Regions from separate parts of the Bacillus altaicus genome, predicted to be linked through region 2. Evidence: riboswitches for the same ligand, from Rfam matches in the RefSeq annotation. Region 2 holds a riboswitch; the other holds the start of a gene.
The links. A riboswitch is a leader RNA that binds a small molecule or an ion and turns the genes downstream of it on or off. The one in region 2 is predicted to bind thiamine pyrophosphate.
Positions count from the first base shown of each region.

Region 1: it holds a riboswitch for thiamine pyrophosphate, as region 2 does, so the genes downstream of both, tenA (thiaminase II) here and thiT (energy-coupled thiamine transporter ThiT) in region 2, are expected to answer to the same signal.

Region 1 is NZ_CM143394.1:4,660,231-4,666,473, forward strand. Features, by position in the region: gene ACE38F_RS24120 (ABC transporter substrate-binding protein) at 1-336, opposite strand, end outside; gene ACE38F_RS24125 (ABC transporter permease) at 333-1,085, opposite strand; gene ACE38F_RS24130 (ABC transporter ATP-binding protein) at 1,085-1,834, opposite strand; gene tenA (thiaminase II) at 1,803-2,498, opposite strand; TPP riboswitch at 2,588-2,691, opposite strand; TPP riboswitch at 2,752-2,864, opposite strand; gene ACE38F_RS24140 (SH3 domain-containing protein) at 3,124-4,284, shown strand; gene ACE38F_RS24145 (hypothetical protein) at 4,290-4,622, shown strand; gene ACE38F_RS24150 (DUF3965 domain-containing protein) at 4,863-6,014, opposite strand.
Region 2 is NZ_CM143394.1:935,267-941,509, forward strand. Features, by position in the region: gene ACE38F_RS04845 (sensor histidine kinase) at 1-1,695, shown strand, start outside; gene thiT (energy-coupled thiamine transporter ThiT) at 1,905-2,564, opposite strand; TPP riboswitch at 2,650-2,751, opposite strand; gene ACE38F_RS04855 (FeoA family protein) at 2,946-3,173, shown strand; gene feoB (ferrous iron transport protein B) at 3,170-5,158, shown strand; gene ACE38F_RS04865 (FeoB-associated Cys-rich membrane protein) at 5,175-5,342, shown strand; gene ACE38F_RS04870 (lipoprotein BA_5634 family protein) at 5,377-5,955, opposite strand.

The DNA of each region.
Region 1 (6,243 bases), 1.4 Mb from region 2:
AGCTCCAATTGATTTCACTGGAATTTGTTCATTTGCTTTTGCCATGACAACATCCGGTTGATAATACAAACCAACTGTCACTTTCCCTGCTGCCGCTAGCGTTAATGGATCAGTCGGATTAGAAGGGAATTTAATATTCACCTTTACTCCTTCTTCTTTAAAGTACCCTTTTTCAATTGCCGTATAAATAAAGCTATGTACCGCATTTGGATACCAATCGAGCATTACTGTTATTTCTTTTTCTGTTTTATTCTTATCTGATGCTGAATTACTCGAACATCCTGCAATCATTGCAACTAATAATGTAAACACAAAGATGCGTTTTAATAATTTCATGAATGTTTCCTCCAACTAATAAATTTCTTTTCTAATATCGAAACAAGTATGACGAAGAAAATAGCTAATAATGATAACAATACAATTGGTGCAAACACACCAGCTCCGTCTAACTGCGTCATCATTCTTTTACTGAAATATCCAAGCCCAGCTTGTGCACCGAGCCATTCTCCAATTGCTGCTCCGATAACACTAAGCGGAACGGCAATTTTTAACGCTGAGAAAAAGTAAGGAAGAGCAGATGGCAACTTTAGCTTTAGAAAAATATCTTTTTTCGTTGCACCATACGTAACTAAGAGCTCCTCCCATTCTTTCTTCGTACTACGCAGCCCATCATACGTATTTACCGCAATTGGGAAAAATGTAATTAAGACAGTGACAACAACCTTGCTCCAAATGGTATATCCAAACCATAAAACAAATAGTGGCGCAAGTGCTGTAATCGGGATTGTTTGAGAAGCTACTAATAATGGATAAAATGCTCTTTCCATCCACGTACTCGCATTCATTAACATTGCTAGCCCTACGCCCAGTACGATAGAAATAACAACACCTATTAAAACAACGTACAACGTTGCAGGTAAATGAACCGTAAATAATATATCTTTCAGCGCCCATATCTTCATTACAATTGCAGAAGGTGATGGCAAAATGTACATCTCATCTACAATTCTTGCGCCTACTTCCCATAGAGCAAGTAAAATCCCACTTAATATGAGGGCAGGTAATAACTCCTTCAAGCGATTCATCATACGAGTACCTGCTTTTGTAACATACTAAGGATCTCTTCTTTAAGCGCTAATACTTCAGGCTTATATAAATCTTTTCTTGTTCGGTTACGATCAAGCGGCACAATTCGCTCAGTTAAAGTTGCTATCGGTTGATTTTCTACAACCAAAATTCGATTAGAAAGAAACAAGGCTTCTTCAACATCATGAGTGATAAATAAAATTGTTTTTTTCCACTCTTTCCATTGTTCAAACAACCATTCTTGCAAAGATGCCTTCGTTAAAGCGTCCAATGCGCTAAACGGTTCATCTAACAATAATATCTCCCCGCCTGTTAATAAAGTTCGGATAAAAGATACGCGTTGCCTCATACCACCAGATAAATCTTTCGGATATTTTTTCTCGTACCCTTGTAAACCAAATTTATGTAACAGTTCTTTCGCTTTTACTTGCGCTTCTTTCTTCTGCACACCTTGGCACTCTAGCGGCAGGGCCGCATTCTCAATAATCGTCCTCCACGGCAAGAGCATATCTTTTTGGGGCATATACCCTACAGAATGACTCTTTGTTTCTGTCAGCTCTATCTGTCCAGTACTTGCCTCTTCTAAGCCTGTAATAAGGCGAAATAAAGTACTTTTCCCGCATCCACTCGGTCCGATAATACTTACAAACTCTTTATCTTGTATAGAAGCATTTAATTCATCGATGATTGGTTTCTCATCATAATGAAAGGAAACATTATGAAACTGTAGTATGTTCTTGCTCCTCAAAACCCCACATCTCCTTACGATAAGCCATATCCCAGAATAAATATTCAAATCGGCTGGAATATAAGAAAATCTCCTCTAATCGATCTAGCTCTTCCTCTGACTTTCCAACTGCCATTTCATTTAATAAATCTATTAACCAAATACAAAGGTTACCGTATTCTTCAGAACTATATCCTTGAATCCACTCTCCAAAGAACTCATGATCTCTTGCTCCAGGAATATCATTTAAACGCTTTCCAATCTCCCAATAGCTCCACATACATGGAAGTAAAGCTGATATTAATTCTGCAAGTGTGCCATTTTGAGATACAGACATCATGTAATTTGTATAGGCTAAATTTTTAGCAGATGGTTTCGCAGATTCCATCTCTTGTGCAGAAATACCAAGTCTTTTTGCATACTGTTTATGAATCGTCATTTCACCATTTAAAATCCCATCAATTTGCTCTGCAAATTTTGCCATAACTTGTGGATTCGTTGCCTTTACAACCCCAATTGCATATAGCTTTGCATAATCTAACAAATATAAATAATCTTGAATAATATAGTACTGGAATTTGTCTTTTTCCAACGTACCATCCCCCATACCTACTACAAACGGATGATTATGACTTTTCTCCCAAACAGGCTGCACCGTATCAAATAATCTTTCACAAAATTTCATTAATAATTCCCCTTCCTATATGTCTATTTATCTCAATAAAAAAACCACTTCTGTATATAAGAAGTGGTTACAGCAAATAAAATTATAATTTATTCGTTGTTCCACTTCCCTTCGCTAGTATTATCTAGATCAGGTGTTGTAAGGGTTAAGGATTATTCCTCTCTCAGCACGAAAAGCACCCCTAGTGGTGTTAATATGAAATTTTCAAATAAAAAAGCCCCGTTTCTATACGCAAAGAAACGGGGACTCATTGTTAGTGTCCGAATTGCTTCCCTACGCTAGCATAATCTAGATCAGGTAATAAAAAGGATCAAAGACTCAAGGTCTTACTCTCAGCTGGCAACACCAGCCCTCCTAGCAAACTATAAAATTATCACTGTCAGTATAACACCGCCATAAGACATCATCAACTGTTTTAATTTTCTCAATTATGAATTAAATTTTAACGTGTTAAACAAATATAAATGCGACCCCACAAATGATATATACAATATTTATATACGAATCTCTCTTCTAGCATTATTTTTATTGATTTCATATTACATTTATGTGAATACGACCAATATATTATATCTTTATACTATAATAAAATTACAACTATACAACTAGAGGAGGTCTTTATTACATGAATATGAAAGCTACAGCTTTAACAGCAACTACTATCGCAATTGCTTCTTTACTTCCTTCTATGGGAGAATCCGATATACAAGCAGCGGCTGCTAAACAACCATCTACAGTAAAAACTGGATATGTAAAAATTGATAACGTGGCACTACATCAAAATAACCATGCAGACAGTGCAATAATTGATAACATTCGATTTAATAGCCCCGTTACTATTCTTGAAACAGTTCAAGATTGGTATAAAGTATCTGTTAACAACAAAACAGGCTATATGAAAAAAGATGCAATTCTATTCAAAAAAAATGTTCATCCAAAGTCTCAATATATCGTAAATGCAAACGCATTAAATGTTCGTTCTGAACCTAATACACAGTCTTCTATTCTAGATATATTACCAAATGGTCAATTCATTACCATTCAAGGTGAACAAGGGGATTGGTACAAAATATTACATAATGGGCAAATTGGTTACGTCCAAAAAACATTTGTATCTAATGGATCCACACCTCTAGTAAAAGGTGTCACAGTACAAGGTTCTCCTTCTTATACTGTTGCAACACCAAAATTAAATGTACGCAGCAACGCTAGTACAAGTAGCACTCTACTTGGATCATTACAAAATGGTACACAAGTACAAGTAGTAGAAACGGTAGGTACTTGGTATAAAATTCGTTTTGGCACAGGATACGGATATGTAGCAAAACACTATGTAGTGCAAAATCAAAATCAAGCACAAGCTAAAACAGCTCAACCTGCATCAATTCCAGCAGTTTTCAAATTCCCTACTCAAGGGAAAATCAGCTCCACTTTTGATATGCGCTGGGAGCAAATGCATTATGGTATAGATATAGCAGCACAAGGAAATGTCTCTATTCAAGCTGCTGCTGCAGGTAAAGTTGTGAAATCTTATTATTCAGCTAGCTACGGCAATGTCGTGTTCATCGCCCACCAAATAAATGGGAAATTATATACAACAGTTTATGCTCATATGAAGGATCGCACTGTACAAGCTGGTGATCAAATACAAACTGGACAATTAGTAGGTCATATGGGAAACACAGGTCATTCATACGGGCAACATCTTCATTTTGAATTACATAATGGGGAATGGAATTTGGAAAAAACAAATGCAGTGAACCCACTGCCATATTTAGTTAGGTAAATTATATGCCACGCAATATACCTCTCTTTATTGAATACCTGGCCTTTTTAGGTTTAATCTGTTGTTTAATCATTTATAATACGAACACTGCATTCTTATCTATTATTATTGCTTTTGTTGCTTTAGAAATCATTATGGAAGCATTACAAATGCGGCTAAAACAAAAAATTGCCCATATTTATAATGCAATTTTTCTTTTGAGTGCTCTTATAACAAATATAATTAGTAATGGTTTTTATTTATCTACCGTACTTCCTGTATTCTTTATAGGTGTTTTATTATTCATAGCTAGATACGTTCATGTTTCTAATAACCAAAAACATGAACAAGAAGCTTAGAAAGAGAAGACACTGTGTACCCATCTTTCAAAGATAATCCAATGAAATATATATTGAATTTATATGAAAAAATGAATACTTTTTTTGGTATACAAGGAAGTTATACTGCACAACTTCTCCTTTATGGAATGTTATTTCTTATCTTAGTTACTTTCTCCTTGCTTTACTAACAAAAAAGGATCTCACATAAAATTGAGATCCTTTTTAATTTATATTAATTTTTAATATGTAAAATATGGTTTATCCACAAGCATATTTTTCATAAATAAAACTAAGATTATATTTTTTCTCTAAGCTCATTCTTTGTTCATCGTCGCACCAATAGAAAAGAATATCATGAATCGTTGCATAACGCTTATTTTTAAGAAATAGTTTAAAGAATGATGGTAAACAATCATGTAATTGTATAAATATATAATTGCGTAGTATTTCTTCTTTGTATTCAATCCCCTTACAAATATACAGTAATTCTTCACAATAATATGCATGCTGTGGCACTTGGATCATTTCGAAAAATGGTACATATGATAGTAACTTTCCAATAAAATGACCATACCGATCCATTACCCCTATCGTCATATGCTCCATCATTTCTTTCATCACATATAAATAATCATCTACATGAGTTGTCTTTAAAGGATCTAATCGATCGGAAATTTGAGAAAGTACAGCTCTTTGACAAGCTAAAACTGCTTGACTAGGTCCATAATATGATAGGAAGTCTGTACACTTACGATACTTTCGTAATAAGTCATGTGTATATAAATCATACACAAAAGTATTACAATACATTGCCAGACTCATCATATCACTATTTAATTGCTCTTTTGATAGTGTTTTCGCTCGCTTACACATATAAAAAAATGTAAATTCCAATACTTCTTTATGAGATAATAGATGTTTGCAATCTGTTATACATTTCTCATTAAATTTAACTCGATCCCAAATTTCTACATCCTCATCTGTTAATTCACCAATACGATATTTAATAATTAAATAGTTTAAAGCAACTGCTTTCGTCAAAAGATCCCATGTTTCATACTCCAATGAAGTTTGGACAAATTCAGCTAGCCCTTGGGTTATCATAAAAGCATTCGCCTCTTCATACCAACCAATCTCTTGACATAAACGAAGAATACGTACTAGAGTTGGAATTTCATCTTTATGAAACTGCGGTAAATTTTTTACTTTATTCATGCCATATACGATACACGCAGCTAAATTTTCTTCTTTATAAAATTCTTTTTCTTTCCATACTAATATAGTTCGCTCTTTCCCTTCACCTTTTGGATGACAAGGTACAAGCAAAGAAAATAACTCAGCGAAATTATTTGGTTCTATATATGTATCTGTAACCAAATTCCAATTTGGATCGCCCTGTACAGCCCTCATATAATTCCCCTTCCCTTTGTATCTATGTAGGAAATATTAATTCATTATTACATCATTAACAATAAATATTGTTATATTCAAAATCTCTCATAATACTTATATCTCTCAGTATATCATTTTTTCTCTTATTAAAAATTAGGAATGACAAATTTAAAAAAACTGTCAAAAATATTGACTCTATACTTATTATATAATGTCTCAGATACATCACGCTAACATATTAGTTTAA
Region 2 (6,243 bases):
AGTTATGTAAATTATGCGGGAAGTGCAGAAGGAATTCAGAAGCTGGAGCAAGACTTTTTAAGAGAAAATAATACGTGGATTACGATATTAGATCAGAATGGGAATTTAAAACATGTGGATGATTTTTATTTTGAAGTAACGATAGACCGTAGGCAACAAAAGAGCTTTGGAAAACAAATATTCAAGATTCCCTTAGGTAATCTCGTCAATATAGAGGAGATTGATAATAAATTATCAGAGCAGTTTTTAGGACAAGAAATTTATTTTTCTGGAGTGAGAAAAGAAGATAGTTTTATTCCGTTCTCTTTTTCTTTAGCTAAGCAGAATTTAAGTGGATCTAATAAACCGTTAGAAAAAGCGTTTCAGGAGAAAATGATTAAATCAGATGAGGAAAAAAAGAAAGCTGATCAAGAGTCAATTGTTAAGGAAAAGAAGCCAGTCGTTCAGGAACAAGCTACTCAGGAATTAGGTGCTTACATAGGAGGACGTGTTACGAAAGTACAGTTCCCCGATGTAAAAGGTCCTGTGAATCCAATTTATAAAAATAGTTTATTCTTAGATAGAATAAAGGAATTTCAAACTGATTTATTATTAAAAGAGAGTAATCATATACAGTATTCAACACAAATAACGGACTATGAAAAGAATGATATAAAATATAAATTATTAATTAAACCAAAAAAAGAAAAAGACGGATCGGTAACATATATATACGCGATGGCTTCTTTGCAACCTGTCGATGAGGCTGTACAAATGGTGCAAGATTATTACATCTATATTGTTGCATTTGTAGTCGTTCTAATTTTTCTAGCTTCGTTTTATTACTCAAAACAAATTGCAAAACCGTTACTAAAAATAAATGATACAACGAAGAAAATAGCTCATTTGGATTTCACAGAAAAAATTCCGATTACTTCAAAAGATGAAATTGGTGATTTATCGCAAAATATTAATACATTATCTAATAAACTACATTCACATATTGGACAGTTAGAACAAGATATTGAAAAAGAAAGAAAGTTAGAAAACACCAGGAAAGAATTTATTGCAGGCGTTTCGCATGAATTAAAAACGCCGCTGAGTATTATGAAAAGCTGTATTTCTATTTTAAAAGATGGGGTAGCTGAGCATAAAAAAGAATACTATTTTCAGGCGATGGAAAAAGAAGTAGACAAGATGGATATACTAATTTTGGATATGCTTGAATTAGCTAAATTTGAGTCTGGCACATACAACATGAAGATGGATTCTTTCTATATCGATGGAGTGATTGAAGAAATATGTGAACAGCTTTCATCGGAGATAGAGAAAAAAGAACTGATTGTGCACAAGCATATATATCCAGCTGAAGTGGTTGGGAATCAAAATAGAATTGAACAAGTAATAGTGAACTTCATTACGAATGCAATACGTTATACACCAGAAAAAGAGGATATTATTATTTCCGTAATAGATGAGAAGAATCGTATAGAAGTGTGTATTGAAAATAAAGGTTCTCACATTGAAGAAGAACAATTAGATAAAATTTGGGATCGTTTTTATCGCGTGGATGCGGCACGGAAACGTTCACAAGGTGGAACAGGGCTTGGCCTTGCAATTTCAAAGAATATTTTAGAACTGCACAATGCTGAATATGGGGTGAAGAATACCGAAGATGGTGTGTTATTTTACTTCTATTTACCGAAAAAAGCGTAGACAATACATGTTACGCTTTTTTTTAAGTTATTTTCATATTATCTTTACTTAATCTTTATTTTTACGCAGTATAATCTGTTTAGAATATGAGGTTATGTAAGGAGTAGATTAGCCGTGAATAGCAATTTACTAGGTGTGATGGTATTTATTTTCTTTTGTGCATTTATTGTATTTATTATTGATATTACGATATGAAAAAAGAGCGCTAATTAAGCGCTCTTCTTTTTTGTATTCATTTGATAAGCACCGATGCTTTTGAATAAGCGTGGTGAAGTTGTAAATAAAAGAATTAGTAATACAGTACATAGTATGAAAGAGCCGATCATAGTACTGCCGTTTACAATTAATGAATATAAGACAGCTGATTGTCCTTTAGGTGCATATTGACCAAAGAAAATAATACCAGCAATAAAGTGACAGAAATAGCGTGCAAAGCTGCCGACAAATGTGGCAAGGATAATGTAAACGAGTGCTTTTTTTCCTTTGTTTTGTTTTGGTTTATCTTTGCGACTACCAAAACTTGAATGCTCTGCATTACTGTTGTCTGAGGCAAGTGCTTTTTGAATTGGACGATAGAATAAACCAGCAAAGCCGATAAAGGAAAAGGCAATGAAGTACTCAATGAATGCTTGAACAGGTGTTAGAATGTAGGCATTACCTACGACGATTTGTAATAGCCCCCAAATTAAGCCTCCTAAGAAAGCACTTTTGAAGCCCCAGCGGTATGCAATAATAAAAATAGGAATCATAGCAAATGAGATGGAACCGCCTGTTGGAAGTTTAATTGATAATGGTAGAATGTCGATAATCAAGGCGAAGGCTGCAAGAATTGCAGATTCGATCATCGCTTGTAAATTGGTGTTACGCATGTTGTCTCCCCCTAAATCCAAGTTGCACAAAAAAGAACATTATCATAGGAGGATACGAAATACGTAAATAAAAAAGAGGTATGTATTTCGGACGTTTGCACAATCCCTGCGTTAGCATTAACTAACAGGTTCAAAGGGTCGGAACGAAATGTTCCCTCTCAGCGGTAAGGCTCCCCCCGTGATAACGAGATTCTTTATTTGTTATTATTTATTGTAAGCGAAATGGATGAGAATGGCAAACGAATACCTTATGACAATTATTGAAATAGAATTGTATTGAAATGTTAATAAATATGAAGTGAAAAGGTATAGTCCAAGTGAAATAGAGTATGATATAATTTTTTTGAAAATAATTATCATTCTCTTCTGAGGGGGAAGGTTATGAGCTTAGTAGATATTAAAATTGGTGAGAAAGTGTTAGTAAAAAGTATTCAGTCGTTAGATCAGTTATTAAAGCGTAGACTGGCTGCTTTCGGCCTCGCGGAAGGAAGCGAACTTCGCCTGAAACAGAAAGCGATGTTTAAAGGTCCTTGTACATTGGAGTGTCGTGGACAGTTAATTAGTATTCGTCATTGTGATGCGAAAATGATAAAGGTGGAATTAGCGTGAATAAGGTAGCTTTGCTAGGGAATCCGAATACAGGGAAAACATCATTATTTAATGCACTTACTGGTTCTTATGAGTATGTAGGAAACTGGAGCGGTGTAACAGTAGAAAAGAAGGTTGGTAAATTAAAAGATAAGCAAGGAACATTAATTGATTTACCAGGCGTCTATGATTTGAATCCAGTTTCACGTGATGAAGGTGTCGTTACGAATTTTCTACTAACAGACGAATTTCATCATATGTTAAATATAGTGGATTCTTCTCAATTTGAGCGGAATATGCATTTAACATTGCAATTACTTGAATTTGGTAAGCCCGTTTCAATTGGTTTAAATATGGTTGATGTGGCAAAGCAAAGAGGAATTGTGATTAATGTAAAACGGTTATCAGAAATATTAGGTGTAACAGTCGTTCCTGTCATCGCAAGAACCGGAAAAGGCTGTGAAGAATTACTTACTACTCTTCATGAAGAGAAACAAAAAGAGAAAAAGCCATTCATTATTTCATATGGTGTACAAATGGATGAAGGAATTGGAGAGATAATTGCTCTTTTAGAGACAGCGAATTATGAGCATCCGAGATGGTTAACCCTACAATTTCTAAGCAATAACGAAGTAGTAGAAAAAGAAATGAAAGCACTACCAATTTATAAGGAACTTATAGCCATTCGATCTCGTTTAGATGGAAAACTTGATTGTACGTTAGAAGAGCACATTTACAAGACTCGTGAAGCGTATATTGAAAAGTTAAAAACAAATGTTATGCAACATGAGAAAGAAGGAAAAATTCCTTTTTCGGAAAAAATCGATAGGTTAATTACACATAAAATTTTAGGACTTCCAATCTTTTTAGCAGTTATGTTTTTTATTTTTCAGGTTACGTTTACGTGGATAGGTACACCTTTATCTGATATGCTTGATGGATTTTTTGGCGGACAACTTACTGATTGGGTTACAGCTGGTCTCACAAGTGTTGGCGCTTCTGATTTTATTCAAGCGCTCGTTACAGAAGGTATTATTGCTGGAGTTGGTGCGGTATTAGTATTCGTTCCACAAATCTTTGCACTATTCTTCTTCATTTCATTATTAGAAGACTCGGGATATATGGCACGAATTGCAGTTGTTATGGATAGAATTATGGAGTTTTTCGGTTTAAACGGAAAAGCGTTCATTCCGATGATTATCGGCTTTGGATGTAACGTTCCAGGTATTATGGCAGCGAGAACGATTGAACAAGAAAAAGAACGTTTACTTACAGTTCTTGTAACACCATTTATGTCTTGTTCAGCACGTTTACCTGTATATGCATTATTTGCGGGAGTTTTCTTCCCTCATAGTCAGGCAACTGTTGTGTTCTCTTTATACATTGCAGGTATTGTTCTTGCGTTACTCGTTACAAAAATTATGTCTCTTACTATTTTAAAAGCGGAAAAATCTATTTTTGTCATTGAACTACCGCCATACCGTGTGCCGCAAGCGAAAACGCTATGGCTGAGCACGTGGGAGAAAGGTAAAGGATTTGTTCGTAAAGCAGGTACATTCATCTTCGGTGGTTCTGTTGTCATTTGGTTATTAAACTATGCAGGTCCATCAGGATTTGGTGTTGATATGGGAGACAGTTTCTTAGCGATGATTGGTGGATTTATCGCACCACTTTTTGCACCGCTCGGTTTTGGAACGTGGCAAGCTGCGGCATCCCTTTTAACAGGATTTTTAGCGAAAGAAGTTGTCGTTTCTACAATGGCAATTATTTATGCCGTTAAAGAAGATGTGCTAGGAAATGTAATGGGAGCACATTATACTGCGCTATCAGCCTATGCATTTATGTTCTTTATTTTATTATATGTTCCGTGCTTAGCGACAGTAGCTGTCATTAAACGTGAAACAGGATCGATGAAATGGACAGTTTTCTCTGTCATTTATCCGCTCGTTGTTGCTTATGTATTAACGCTCATTATATACCAAGTTGGATCCTTACTCGGATTCTAGAAGGAGATGTATCGCGGTGATGGTCAATATTATAATTGGAGCTATCATTTTTGGTTATGCAGCATATACTTTAGTTAATTTTGTAAAGAGAAGTAAAAAGGGAAAATGCGCAGCATGCTCTTTAAGTAAGTCATGTCAGTCGCAAACTTGTAGTCCGGATATGGAGCAAATTGCTCATAAATAAAAAAAGCTTTGCGAATTTCGCAAAGCTTTTTTCTTTATTTTTTAATTTTTACAAGTTGTGATGCTTCTACTCCATTTGCTCCAGGTAATTCTTTGCTAGGGTCTTTATCAAACTTCAGTACACCTACAGATTTCTCTTCACCTTTCACATTTCCATATGTCGCATCATCAACGATGGCGAACATATCTGCATAAGAACGGCCATCACCGATAATTGTATTACCTTCATAGTTTAATTTTGAACCATCAAGTGTAGCATTTTCTACTTTATCTTTTGCGAATAATACACCTTGCTCTGTTGTTACAGCTGGTAATTTATCAATTGCTTTTGTGTCGTCATTTTTATCAACTTGTTTAAGTAGTTCTTTCTTAACAAGTTCTTCACCAGTTTTCTTATCCATTACAAGAACTTTTTTATCTTCAAGTGTTGTAAGCTTCATTTTATACATATCTTTTTCTTTTACTTCTTTTTTATTTTTATCTGCAATTTGCGCTACTTGCTCTTCTGTTCCATATAATACAAAGCCGTTCGCTTTTTCTCCTAATAAAGAACAACCTGATAATGCTCCGAATGAAATTGCTGCTGCTAATCCGATTCCTACTAATTTTTTCATGATGATTTCTCCTTTTATATGTTTTATAGTAAATACAGTTTCTGTATTAGTCCTTACAGTATGAGAAGCTTTTTTGTTATTCCGTTGCTTCTGGTATTAGTGTATAAGAAATGTTGAAACGTAACTATCGAGTTAGCTTACAGTAACATTACAATTATGTAATTTAGTAAAATCGCGCAAAAATAAGTTAATTTTGGAGGCAGAAATAATAAGGATATAGTAGGAATACAATATTATATCTGGAATGTCATATTATATTAGTTGTATTTTGGAAATAACATGTAAGGA